DNA from 3 places in the Niveispirillum sp. genome. Region 2 is predicted to be linked to each of the others. Evidence: riboswitches for the same ligand, from Rfam matches in the RefSeq annotation. Region 2 holds a riboswitch; each other region holds the start of a gene.

Region 1 (4,319 bases), on a different contig from region 2:
ACAGCGGCAGCGCCTCTTCCAGATAGCCCAGTGCTTTCTGCTCATTCGCCTCCGCCTGCCAGGACGCGTACAGAAGACTGAAGGCGATATCCTCTGTTGTATAACCCAACAGACGCTGCAAGCGGGCGACCAGGTAATAGACGGGATGGCTTGCCACCAACGCCTTGTATTCCGGTGTCGCAGCGAAGGCCTTCAAGGTTTCAATCTGTTCTGTTTTGAATTCTTCCTGAAACAGGGGGAAGCCGTTGCTGGGACAGGTGACCATCGGCCAAGGCGAGGCGATGGGCCCAACTTTCCGAAAATCAAGCCGACTGCCGAAAGAGGTCCCGGATGCCATTGTTGGGGCGGTGAATTTCTCCCCGGTGATGGGGCAGGTATAATCAACCTCGACAAAGGTCAATGCTGCGGCGGGTACGGCATGGAGGAGGGAAAGGCTATAAAATGACAGCGCGACCAAGGAACCAAGGATACGTGCCCGCATGATCCACCTCCTGACTTGATAATATAATTAGCTATTTTGCCTTATATTTATTAATAAATTATCTGTGCATGGTTCTTTTTGATTGATCCGCCCCGCAAGCCGGAGCGGGTGGCCTTCGCACCACCCGCTCCCTGACCTGCCCCCTCAGTGATGATCCTCCGGCACCGGCCTGTCCGACAGGTACACCTGCCCACCCTTCTCCTTGAACGCCGCCGACATGGCGGCCATCCCCTCCTGCGCCGCTGCGTAATCGCGCACTTCCTGCGTGATCTTCATGGAGCAGAATTTCGGCCCGCACATGGAGCAGAAATGCGCCAGCTTGGCGCCTTCGGCCGGCAGGGTCTGGTCGTGATATTTCTCCGCCGTTTCGGGGTCCAGCGACAGGTTGAACTGGTCGCGCCAGCGGAACTCAAACCGGGCGCGTGACAGAGCGTCATCACGTTCCTGCGCACCGGGATGCCCCTTGGCCAGATCGGCGGCATGGGCGGCCAGCTTGTAGGTGATCACCCCCACCTTCACATCGTCACGGTCGGGCAGGCCCAGATGCTCCTTGGGCGTGACGTAGCAGAGCATAGACGTGCCGAACCAGCCGATCATGGCCGCCCCGATGCCGCTGGTGATATGGTCGTACCCCGGCGCGATATCGGTGGTCAGCGGCCCCAGCGTGTAGAAGGGTGCCTCGCCACAGACCTTCAACTGCTTGTCCATATTGGCCTTGATCTTGTGCATGGGCACATGGCCCGGCCCCTCGATCATCACCTGCACATCATGCTTCCAGGCGATCTGGGTCAGTTCGCCCAGCGTGTCCAGCTCCGCGAACTGAGCCGCGTCATTGGCGTCGGCAATGCTGCCGGGGCGCAAACCGTCACCCAGCGAGAAGGCGATGTCATACGCCTTCATGATCTCGCAGATCTCCTCGAAATGCGTGTAGAGGAAGTTCTCCTTGTGATGGGCCAGGCACCATTTCGCCATGATGGAGCCGCCCCGGCTGACGATCCCCGTCACCCGTTTGGCCGTCAGCGGGATATGGGCCAGCCGCACACCGGCATGGATGGTGAAATAATCCACGCCCTGTTCGGCCTGTTCGATCAGGGTATCGCGGAACAGTTCCCAGGTCAGGTCCTCCGCCTTGCCCCCCACCTTTTCCAGCGCCTGATAGATGGGCACGGTGCCGATGGGGACCGGCGAATTGCGGATGATCCATTCGCGGATCGTGTGGATATTGCGGCCCGTGGACAGGTCCATCACCGTATCGGCGCCCCAACGGATGGCCCAGACCAGCTTGTCCACCTCATCCGCGACGGACGAGGTCACCGCCGAATTGCCGATATTGGCGTTGATCTTCACCAGGAAGTTCCGGCCGATGATCATCGGCTCCGTCTCCGGGTGGTTGATATTATTGGGGATGATGGCGCGACCGCGCGCAATCTCGTCCCGCACAAATTCCGGGGTCACATAATCGGGGATCGACGCCCCGAAATCCTCGCCATCGCGCGCGGCCTGTTCCGCCAGCTTCGCCCGGCCCAGATTCTCGCGGATGGCGACATATTCCATTTCCGGCGTGATGATGCCTTTGCGGGCATAATGAAGCTGGGACACGTTCGCCCCTGCCTTGGCGCGCAACGGCGTGCGGGATGCCCGGTCAAACAGCGGCACGGGGCTTTCCTGCCCCTCGCGCAGACCATTATCCTCCGGTTTCACCTCGCGGCCACCATACGCCTCCACATCCCCGCGCGCGGTCACCCAGGCGCGGCGCAGTTCGGGCAGGCCCGAACGGATATCGGTACGGATGGACGGGTCGGTATAGGGACCGGACGGATCATAGACGCGCACCGGTGCCTCATTGGCGCTGGGCGATAGATCGATCTCGCGCATGGCCACGCGGATATCGGGAAAACGCTCCCCTGCCACATGCACCTTCCGGCTGGCGGGCAGCGGGCCGGTGGTCACGCGGAATTCGGGATCGGTAATGTTGGTATCTGGCATCTGGACCTCCCTTGCGTTGGAGATCCGGGTTTGCGTGCGGTGAGGCGGCACGGTTGGGGCAAACGGGGCCCCTATGCTTCCATCCCTACGCCGGTACGACCCGGATCAGGTTCGAAGGGTTCCCGCGCCGGTGCCGCCATCCTGGCGGTCCATGCGGTGTCTCAGCCCCTTGCCGGGGTTCCCCTTGGACGGGAGGGAAGGTGCGGGATGATGGGGTTGGGTGTCAAGGGCGGGTGGTTCAGGGGACGAACAAATGAAAAGCCCCGGCCCACCCATACAGGTGGACCGGGGCCATGCCATTTACCGCCGATGCGGTGATCCTTACGGTGCACCCTCCAGCGACAGGGCCAGGAAGGTCTGTTCACCACGGCGTTCGACCAGCAGCAGCACGGCCTTCTGGCCGGCGGTCTTGGCCTTGCCCACGCGGTCCTGCACGTCGGCGGGGGTGGTTACCGGTTGCTGACTGACCTCCAGCACCACGTCGCCGGGGCGCAGCTGACGCGACTGGGCAGGGGCGTTGGGATTCACCTTGGTGATGACCACGCCCTTGGTGCCCTCAGCCAGTTCGAACTGCTTGCGCAGTTCGGCGGTGATGGCGGAAACGGTGAGGCCCAGCGCGTCCACCTGCTGCTGCGCACCGGAGGTGCCAGACTGCTGCTCCTCGGGCTGCTCCTCTTCTGCGGCGGCGGGTTCCTCGGGGAATTCGGCCAGGGCAACGGTCACATTCACCGGCGTGCCCTTGCGGGAAATGCCGACATTGACCTTGGTGCCCACCGGTGTGCCGGCCACCATGCGCGGCAGGGTGCGGTTGTTGGCAACCTCCTTGCCGTCAAAGGTCAGGATGACGTCGCCGGGCTTCAAACCGGCGGCGGCGGCGGGGCTGCCCTCCGTCACGGTGCCGACCAGGGCACCCTTGTGATGGGCCAGCCCCATGCTTTCGGCGATTTCCGGGGTCACCGACTGTATCTGCACGCCCAGCCAGCCACGGCGCACCTTGCCGGCCTTGCGGATTTCCTCAATCACGGTGCGGGCCATGCTGGACGGGATGGCAAAGCCGATACCGACCGAACCGCCCGTACGGCTGTAGATGGCCGAATTGATGCCAACCACGTCGCCGGCCAGATTGACCAGCGGGCCACCGGAATTGCCCTGGTTGATGGCGGCGTCGGTCTGGATGAAATCGTCAAAGCGACCGGCACCGATATCACGGGCGCGGGCCGACACGATGCCGGCGGTGACGGTGCCACCCAGGCCGAACGGATTACCGATGGCCACCACCCAGTCACCGACCTTCAGCACATCGCTGTCGCCCCATTTCAGGGCGGTCAACTTCTGCTTGGTCTCAACCTTCAGCAGGGCCAGATCGGTCTCCTTGTCGGTGCCGATCAGCTTGGCCTTCAGTTCGGTCTGGTCGGCATCCTGGAAGATGACGGTGATTTCGTCGGCACCTTCAATCACGTGGTTGTTGGTGACGATATAACCCGACGCGTCGATGATGAAGCCCGACCCCAGCGACTGCGCCTTGCGCGGGGCGCCCTGGCCCTGCTGCTGGCGTTCCAGGAAGTCGCGGAAGAATTCTTCCATGGGCGAGCCGGGGGGGAAGTCGGGCATGGGCACGGCGCCGCGGCCACCCTGCTTGTTCTGGATCGTCTGGCTGGTCGAGATATTGACCACCGACGGCAGCGTCTTTTCGGCCAGCGGCGCGAAACTGTCGGGCGCGCCACGCTGGGCCAGGGCCGGCGGGGTGAAGATCAGGGCGGCGGTCACCGCCAGCAACGACAAGAGGCCGGCCACGCGGCCTTCCCGGACGACGGCCCCGGCAGTGGCGCGGGCGGAACGGGAACGGAAGGCG
Region 2 (4,319 bases):
TCCAGGGGCTTGCCATGCTGGATGTTCAGGATATAGCCGTTGGCATCGATGAAGATAATATCCAGCGGGATCAAGGTGTTCTTCATCCAGAAGGACAGTTTGCTTTCCTGATCATTCAGGAACAGCATCCCCTTCTCATCCGCCATCTTCTCTACGAACATCAGGCCGATGGCCTGCTGCTGCGGGGTCAGGGCCAGATCGACATTGAAGCTGTGGCGCTGCCCACCCTTGGTTTCAATCACCAGATTGTCGCGGTTCAGGCCCGATTGCGGCCCCATCTGGGCGGCGGCATCGGGCATGGCGGCGGGCAGAATGATGGGGGACAGGGACAGCAGCAGGGCAAGGGCCAGACGGCGCAGCAGCATGATGGTTCCCGGCGCGGGGTTAAGATAGGTTCTATCTTACCATAGGTCGCGGACGGATGCTGCGGCCTGCCGCACCATGTCGCGGATCGGCCCCTCATGCGGCGGATCGACCAGCGTTTCCATCCAGCGGCGGGGCGGATTGCGCCCTTCCCGCCGTTCCCAGGTCAGGGATTTCAGCACGTCCGAAGCCGCCGGGGTCAGCGGTGCCTCCAACGGGTCGATCCCGTTCAGCACGGCCCAGATGCCGGCCCAGGCACGACCCACCGACCAGGGATTATAACCGCCGCCACCCACCACGATGGTTCGCGGGGCCAGCCCAACCAGATCACCTACCGCGCGCCACAGCGCGCGGTTGGACAGGGACAGGCGCGACAGGGGATCATCGGCCAAGGCGTCGGCCCCTGTCTGGATCATCATGGCCTGCGGGCGGAAAGCGACAGCCAGCGGGATGATCGCTTCCTCCACCACATGGCGGAATTCATCATCATTCACGCCGGGGGGCAGCGGGATATTGCGGGCCATGCCACCGGCCCGGTCATCCAGCTTGCCCGTGTGCGGCCAGCGCCCTTCCTCATGCGTGGAAATGGTCAGAACGCGTTCATCATCATGGAAGGCATCCTGCACGCCATCGCCATGATGGGCGTCGAGATCGACATAGAGGATGCGGTCCAGCCCCTGATCCAGCAGCGCCATGATGCCCAGGACAGGCGCATTGAAGAAGCAGAAGCCGCTGGCGCGGGCCGGGCGGGCATGGTGCGTGCCGCTGGCCGGGGAATGCACGACACCCCCGTCCCGCACCAGATCTGCTGCCAGGATGGCGGCACCGGCGGCGATGGCGGGACGGCGATACATTTCCGGGAAGACGGGATTTTCCAGCTTGCCCAGCGCATAGCGCAGGGCCGTATCCAGATCGACCTTCTGGTCCCGCTCTGCCCGCTGCACCGCCGCGATATAGTCGCGGTCATGGAAACGGGCCAGTTGTTCTGCCGTCGCCATCGGGCTGTCGAGATAGACGGCATCATCCAGCCAGCCCATGGCGCGGGCCAGATCGGTTGCCACCGACACGCGCGGAATGGAAAGCGGGTGTTTCTTGCCGTAACTGGAATGGCGATAGATTTCACCGCCCAGATAAAGCGGGCGTAGCGTGGCGACGGATGAGAGGAGCGGGGCGGCGCTGTCGGGCATGATGAATGCAACTTATGTTGCGCCGCCGCATGGCACAAGAGGCGGAATATTATTTCACGGCCTCATGGTCGTACGAAAAGACCCGCGCCAGTTTCCAGCCGTCGGCCTCTAGTCGCCAGAACTGGCTGAACTTGGCCCTTCCCACCAGCTTTTCCGGCCCATTTCCTTGCCGCTCATAGAAGACATGCTCGCCTTGCTGGAACACACCGACGCCGGCAATCGGGTGCAGGGTCATGCTGCCCGCCACCAGTTCGCGCCGCGACCGCCAGGCGTCGGGCGCCTTACGCCCCTCACACTGTTTGGTGTAGAGCTTGACCATGTCGGCGCCCGAGCGTGCGACTTCCCCGTCCTTGTCGTGATACATCTCGAAATCGGCGGTCAGCAAGGCGGCGGCCCGCGCGGGGTCGCATTTCTCAAAGAACAGGTCGAAGAATTCGGCATCGACCTTTTCAATGGTCGCGCGCAGGGCCGCACCTTCGGGCAAGGATGCCGCCGAAGCCGGAAATGACAGGCCCGCAAGCATGGCGGCTATCAGCAAGGTGCGGTGCATCGGAACGGTCTCCACAATCGATGGACCTTCACTCAACCGCATCCGGTTCGCACGGCCAAGGGCCGACCAGGGGGATCGTCAGGGTTCCAATCATTTCCTTGCGGCCCCCGCGGTGCTTTGCCATAACCAACCCACCTCACTGGGGGGAGCCGATGGTCGGCTGAGAGGTCCTGTACGGGACGACCCCTGGAACCTGATCCGGCTGATACCGGCGTAGGGACAGTGATCCATGAATGATGTTCCGGGGCCTGCTGCGGCCCTGCCCGCCCCCGCCATCCAGGTTTGCGACGCCGCCATCGGCTTTGGCGGGCGTCTGTTGTTCAGCGCGCTGTCGATGCAGGCACCGGGGGGCATGACCACCTGCCTGCTGGGTGCCAGCGGGGTTGGCAAGTCCAGCCTGCTGCGCCTGATCGCCGGGCTTTTGGCCGGTACGGGTAGCGTCACCGCCGATGATGGCAAACCGCTGTCCGGTCGCATCGCCTGGATGGGGCAGCAGGATCTGCTGCTGCCCTGGGCCAGCGTGCTGGAGAATGTGACGCTGGGCGTCAAGCTGCGCGGGGGCCGGGTCGGCGCCACGGAGCGGGCGCGGGCCATGGCCCTGCTGAACAATGTCGGCCTGGGGGACCGCGCGGGCGACCGCCCCGATGCCCTGTCGGGTGGCATGCGGCAACGCGCGGCCCTGGCCCGCACCCTGTTCGAGGACCGGCCCATCGTCCTGATGGATGAGCCTTTTTCAGCGCTGGACGCCATCACCCGGCTGGATATGCAGGATCTGGCGGCGCGGCTTCTGTGCGGCCGTACCGTCATCATGGTGACGCATGACCCGATGGAGGCGTTGCGCTTGGGTCATCAGGTCCTGGTGTTGACCGGCAGCCCGGCACGGCTGTCCACACCGCTGACCCCGGCTGGCGACACGCCGCGCCCGCCGGATCAACACGCGTTGCTGACGCAGCAGGGTGAATTGCTGTCACGCCTGCGCGGCGGGGAGACGGCGGTATGAAGGCCGGCGGTTTCCTACGCGGTATCGTGACATTTGCGGGGCTGATCCTGGCCTGGGCACTGCTGGTGCGGCTGGCGGACCTGCCGCACTTCATCCTTCCGGGGCCGGAACGGGTGGCGCTGCGTCTGGTCGATGACTGGGCGCTGCTGGCCGAACATGCGGGATACACGCTGCTGGAAATCGTGCTGGGCCTGATCCTGGGCACGGTCTGCGGCGGGCTGGCGGCGCTGGCCCTGACGGCATCCGCCGCGGCCCGGCGCTGGCTGCTGCCGCTGCTGCTGGCCAGTCAGGCGGTGCCGGTCTTTGCCATCGCGCCGCTGCTGGTGCTGTGGCTGGGCTATGGCATGGCGTCCAAGGTGGCGATGGCCACCCTGATCATCTTCTTTCCCGTCACGGCCAGCTTCTTTGACGGGCTGCGCCGCACCGACCCCGGCTGGCTTGATCTGGCCCGCACCATGGGGGCCAGCCCCTGGGCGGTATTGCGCCATATCCGCATGCCGGCGGCATTGCCGGCCCTGGGCTCCGGCCTGCGCATGGCCGCCGCCGTGGCCCCCATCGGGGCGGTGGTAGGGGAATGGGTCGGGGCGTCGGAGGGTTTGGGCTATCTGATGCTGCACGCCACCGCGCGGGTGCAGACCGACCTGACCTTCGCCGCCCTTCTCATTCTGGCGCTGCTGGCCGTCGGCCTGTGGCTGCTGGTCGATCTTACCGTTCGCCGGGTATTGCCCTGGCTGCCTGACAGCGTGATGAGCAAGGAAGAGAGATGATGAAGATGCGTTGGATGCGCGCGGTGGCCGTGGCCGCCGCCATGACGGCCAGTGCGGCAGGCACCCTGCCCGCCCTGGCGCAGGACAAGATGACGGTGCTGCTGGACTGGTTCGTAAACCCGGACCATGGCCCGCTCTATGTCGCGCAGGAAAAGGGCTACTTCAAGGATGAAGGCCTGGCGGTGGAGATGATCGCGCCCGCCGATCCCAACGACCCGCCGCGTCTGGTCGCCGCCGGCCAGGGCGATATCGCCGTCTCCTATCAGCCGCAGCTGCATTTGCAGGTCGATGCCGGTCTGCCGGTGGTCCGCGTCGGCACCCTGGTCGCCACGCCGCTCAACACCGTCATCGTGCTGAAAGACGGGCCGATCAAGTCCATCAAGGATCTGAAGGGCAAGAAGGTCGGCTTCTCCGTCGGCGGGTTCGAGGATGCGCTGCTGGGCGCCATGCTG
Region 3 (4,319 bases), on a different contig from region 2:
CCAGCGCCCTGCACGCCTGGACGGTGCTGCCGGACGGGACGGAGGGCTACCGCACGGCGGAAGTGACGCTGGGCGGCATCGACACCGCCGAGCTGTCATCCAAGACCATGGAAGCCAAGAAAGTCCCCGGCCTGTTCGTGGTGGGAGAGGCCGTGGACGTCACCGGCTGGCTGGGCGGCTATAATTTCCAATGGGCTTGGTCCAGCGGTCATGCGGCGGGCATGGCCGCCTGACCCTCACGTCCCGATTAGCCCCAGTTCCGGGCTGGATGCCTCCGCGCGCAGACGCTTGGGGATGCGGCCCGCCAGACGGGCCATGCGGCCCCCTTCCACCCCGGCCCGCATGGCCGCCGCCATCATCACGGGATCGGTGCTTTTGGAGACGGCGGTGTTCAGCAGGACGGCGTCGCAGCCCAGTTCCATGGCGAGTGCGGCATCACTGGCCGTGCCGATGCCGGCATCCAGAACCACAGGAACCGTGCTGTTCCGGCAGATCGTCTCGATATTGTACGGGTTCAGGATGCCCAGGCCGGTGCCGATGGGGGCGCCCAGCGGCATGACGGCGGCACAGCCGACATCGGCCAGACGGCGGCAGATGATGGGGTCGTCCGTGCAATAGGGCAGGACCACGAACCCGTCACGCACCAGTTCATCCGCTGCGCGCAGAAGCTGTTCGACGTCGGGATACAGCGTCTCCCGATCGCCGATCAGTTCCAGCTTGATCCAGTTGGTGTCCATGGCCTCACGCGCCAACTGCGCGGTCAGGACGGCATCCTTGACCGTGGAACAGCCGGCGGTATTGGGCAGCAGCCAGACCTTGCCCGCCACCAGATCCAGCAAGCCTTCACCATATCCGGTCAGGTCGGCGCGGCGCACGGAAACGGTGAGGATTTCGGAGCCGGATGCCGCCAAGCTGTCCAGAAACACCTGCTGGTTGGGATAACCGGCAGAGCCCAGGAACAAGCGGGACCGGAAGCTCTTGCCGGCGATCTTCAGCGGATCATTCATCTCAACCACCTTGCAGAACCTTGACGATTTCCACCCGGTCGCCGGGGGAAAGAATGGTATCGGCCCAGCGCCCACGCGGGACCACGGTGTCGTTGAGCGCCACGGCAATGCCGCGCGCGCCCGGATCAATCCCTCCCACCGCCATCACGGCGGTCAGGGCGTAATTGTCCGGCTCCAGGTTCTTGCCATTGACGCTGATCATTAGCTCCACCCCTTACGCGGCGCGTGCCGCATCGAAACGGCCAGCCCCGAACGGGGCGATATGCGGATCGACCCGCCCGGTCAAGACCAGATCGGCGATGGCGTCCGCCGTGAGGGGGGCCAGCAGGATGCCGTTGCGGTGATGGCCCGTGGCCAGTACCAGCCCCTCCAACCCCGCCGCCGGCCCCAGGATGGGCGCATCATCGCGGCAGCCGGGCCGGTGGCCCACCCACATCTCCTTGACGGGCAGTTCTTCCACCCCCGGCAGGGCGCGCCAGGCGGCATCCAGCAGGGCCAGAACCCCGCCCGCCGTCATCTGCGCATCGAACCCCTTTTCCTCTGTCGTCGCCCCGATGATCAGGGTGCCGTCGGCGCGCGGCACCAGATAGCATTTGGGCGCCCAGACGACATGCGACAACAGCGGGTTGGCGGGGTCCATGACCAGCGACATCATCTGCCCCTTCACGGGGCGCACCGGCGGCGGGCTGGCCTGTCCGGGGACAAGCCGCGACCAGGCACCCGCCGCCAGCACGACACTATCGGCAGGCACAACACGGTCGCCCAAGACCACGCCCGTCGCCCGACCGCCCTGCACATCCAGACCCGTGACATCCACCCCCTCATGCAGACGGGCACCCGTGCGTTCCAGGGCCACGCGCAGGGCCGCCGCGGCCAGCCGGTTATCGACCTGCCCATCCTTGGCGCTGAACACGCCCGCCGCGGTGCGCGGGTTCAGGAAGGGCTCCTTCTCCTTGGCCGCCGCTCCTGACAGCCAGACGAGGTCCAGGCCCAGCCCGCGCTGAAACTCATAGTTCGACCGCAGCAGTTCCACCTCGTCCCGCGTGCTGGCCACCACCAGCGTGCCTTCGGTACGTAGGCCGACTTGCATACCGGTCAGCGCCTCCAGCTCCGCCGCGAAGCCCGGCCAGCGAGCCTGGCTTTCCAGGCACAGCGGCAACAGGCGCTGTTCGCCCGGTTCCGCTTCCACCCCCGCCGCCAGCATGCCGGCGGCTGCGCGCGTCGCCCCCTGGCCGGCACTGGCACGGTCGAAGATGTCGACCGACGCTCCACCCTGGGCCAGGCGCCAGCCGATGGCCATGCCGATGATGCCGCCGCCGATGATGGCGACGCGTGGTCTGTCAGGTCTGTGCAGCAAACTCATTTCCGCCTTCTCCCTTCGCCGGCATGACCCGGATCAGGTTCGATGGGTGTGATCTCAGCCGCATGGCGATAATGCATGCGGCACCCCAGGGTCCATGCGCTATGTCATGGGCCTGTCACGTCCGGAATGCAAGGGAACGCGCAGCATCATTTCCGCCCCGCCGGGATCGCGCTTGACCATTGGCGGCACTGGGCATATTTGCCCCATGAGGACAGTCCCGTCCCGCCCTTTTTTTGCCCGGACCCCGCACCCATGTCGCTGCTGCCCATCCTCACCATCCCCGACACCCGTCTGAAGGCGAAGTGCAAGCCCTTGACCAATGTCGATGGCCGCGTGGCGAGGCTGATGGATGATATGCTGGAGACCATGTACAAGGCGCCGGGCATCGGTCTGGCGGCCCCGCAGATCGGGTTGCTTGAGCGGGTCATCGTCGTGGACGTGTCGGAAAACCGCAGCGACGCGCTGGCCATGGTCAACCCGGAACTGATCTGGACCTCTGACGAACAGGCCATCACCCAGGAAGGCTGCCTGTCCATCCCGGAGATCTATGCCGAGGTGACACGGCCCAAGATGGTGCGCGTGCGCTATGTCGACCGGGGTGGCGAAGAACGGGAAATGGATGCTGACGGCCTGCTGGCCACCTGCATCCAGCACGAGATCGACCATCTGAACGGTGTGCTGTTTATCGACCATCTCTCGTCGCTGAAGCGCAACATGCTGCTGCGCAAGTACAACAAGGCGAAGAAGTAACGGGAGCGTTCGCGTTCCTCAATCGCCGGCGCCGCATCCGCGGCTTGGCTTCACGCCGCACGTGCGGCGCGGCGGCGGTCGCCGCCGAAGCGTTTTACGGAAGCCCGTAAAACGCTCCCTTCCACTCTCCGCCGGGGAGGTGCCCCATGCCGCTGCGTCTCGCCTTCATGGGCACGCCGGATTTTTCCGTCTCCATCCTGGATGCGCTGGTGGCCGCCGGGCATGAGGTGGTGTGCGTCTATAGTCAGCCGCCGCGTCCCGCAGGCCGAGGGCAGCAATTGCAGGCCAGCCCCGTGCATCGCCGCGCCGAGGCCCTGGGCATTCCCGTGCGCACCCCCAAAAGCCTGCGCAAGGCGGAGGAGCAGGCGGAGTTCGCAGCGCTCAACCTGGATTGCGCCATCGTTGCGGCCTATGGCCTGATCCTGCCGCAGGCCATTCTCGATGCGCCACGCCTGGGCTGTGTCAATGTCCATGCCAGCCTGCTGCCGCGCTGGCGCGGGGCGGCCCCCATCCAGCGGTCGATCCTGGCCGGCGATGCGGAGACGGGCGTCACCATCATGCAGATGGATGCCGGCCTGGATACCGGCGCCATGCTGTTGAAGGACACGCTGCCCATCACGGCCCGGATGAATGCCGCCGACCTGCATGACGCGCTGGCCGTCATGGGGGCGCGGCTGATGGTTGAGGCCCTGCCCGGCATTGCCGATGGCAGCCTGCCCCCGGTGCCGCAGCCGGCAGAGGGCGTGACCTATGCCGCCAAGCTGTCTAAGGATGAGGGACGGCTGGACCTGACCCGGCCCGCCTCCGAACTGGACCGGCAGGTGCGTGGCCTCACCCCCTGGCCCGGCACCTGGATCGATCTGGCCAATGGCGAGAAGCTGAAGGTGCTGGAGGCACAGGCGGTCGATGGCGGGGGCGAACCCGGCACCCTGCTGGATGCCGGACCCACCCTGGCCTGTGGCGAGGGGGCGCTGCGCCTGATCCGGGTGCAGCGGCCGGGCAAGGGGCCGGTGGATGGTGCCGCCTTCCTGCGCGGCTATACTCACCAGATCGGCGGAAAGCTGACGGCGTGAGGCCGCTGCCCGACCCGCCCCTGCTGCTGATCACCGACCGGCATCAGGCGGGCGGCGATCTGGCGTCGGTGGTGGCCGCCTGTGTGTCCGCTGGGTGCCGCTGGGTCAGTCTCCGGGAAAAGGACC

Evidence for each region. Region 2 has a riboswitch for thiamine pyrophosphate ahead of ACT6Q8_RS08950 (ABC transporter ATP-binding protein). Riboswitches for the same ligand answer to the same signal wherever they lie in the genome.
Region 1: linked by a shared signal. The riboswitch ahead of thiC (phosphomethylpyrimidine synthase ThiC) and the one ahead of ACT6Q8_RS08950 (ABC transporter ATP-binding protein) in region 2 are both predicted to bind thiamine pyrophosphate.
Region 3: linked by a shared signal. The riboswitch ahead of thiO (glycine oxidase ThiO) and the one ahead of ACT6Q8_RS08950 (ABC transporter ATP-binding protein) in region 2 are both predicted to bind thiamine pyrophosphate.

What each region holds. Positions count from the first base shown of each region.
Region 1 covers NZ_JBQVOH010000001.1:247,786-252,104, reverse strand. The annotation lists gene ACT6Q8_RS01180 (DUF2225 domain-containing protein) at 1-457, opposite strand, end outside; gene thiC (phosphomethylpyrimidine synthase ThiC) at 626-2,467, opposite strand; TPP riboswitch at 2,533-2,662, opposite strand; gene ACT6Q8_RS01170 (DegQ family serine endoprotease) at 2,789-4,319, opposite strand, start outside.
Region 2 covers NZ_JBQVOH010000002.1:832,506-836,824, reverse strand. The annotation lists gene ACT6Q8_RS08965 (DUF192 domain-containing protein) at 1-365, opposite strand, end outside; gene ACT6Q8_RS08960 (acetoin utilization protein AcuC) at 402-1,550, opposite strand; gene ACT6Q8_RS08955 (nuclear transport factor 2 family protein) at 1,600-2,100, opposite strand; TPP riboswitch at 2,233-2,337, shown strand; gene ACT6Q8_RS08950 (ABC transporter ATP-binding protein) at 2,330-3,100, shown strand; gene ACT6Q8_RS08945 (ABC transporter permease) at 3,097-3,867, shown strand; gene ACT6Q8_RS08940 (ABC transporter substrate-binding protein) at 3,873-4,319, shown strand, end outside.
Region 3 covers NZ_JBQVOH010000013.1:33,272-37,590, forward strand. The annotation lists gene ACT6Q8_RS22720 (NAD(P)/FAD-dependent oxidoreductase) at 1-233, shown strand, start outside; gene ACT6Q8_RS22725 (thiazole synthase) at 237-1,007, opposite strand; gene thiS (sulfur carrier protein ThiS) at 1,009-1,209, opposite strand; gene thiO (glycine oxidase ThiO) at 1,222-2,370, opposite strand; TPP riboswitch at 2,363-2,468, opposite strand; gene def (peptide deformylase) at 2,623-3,120, shown strand; gene fmt (methionyl-tRNA formyltransferase) at 3,267-4,193, shown strand; gene ACT6Q8_RS22750 (thiamine phosphate synthase) at 4,190-4,319, shown strand, end outside.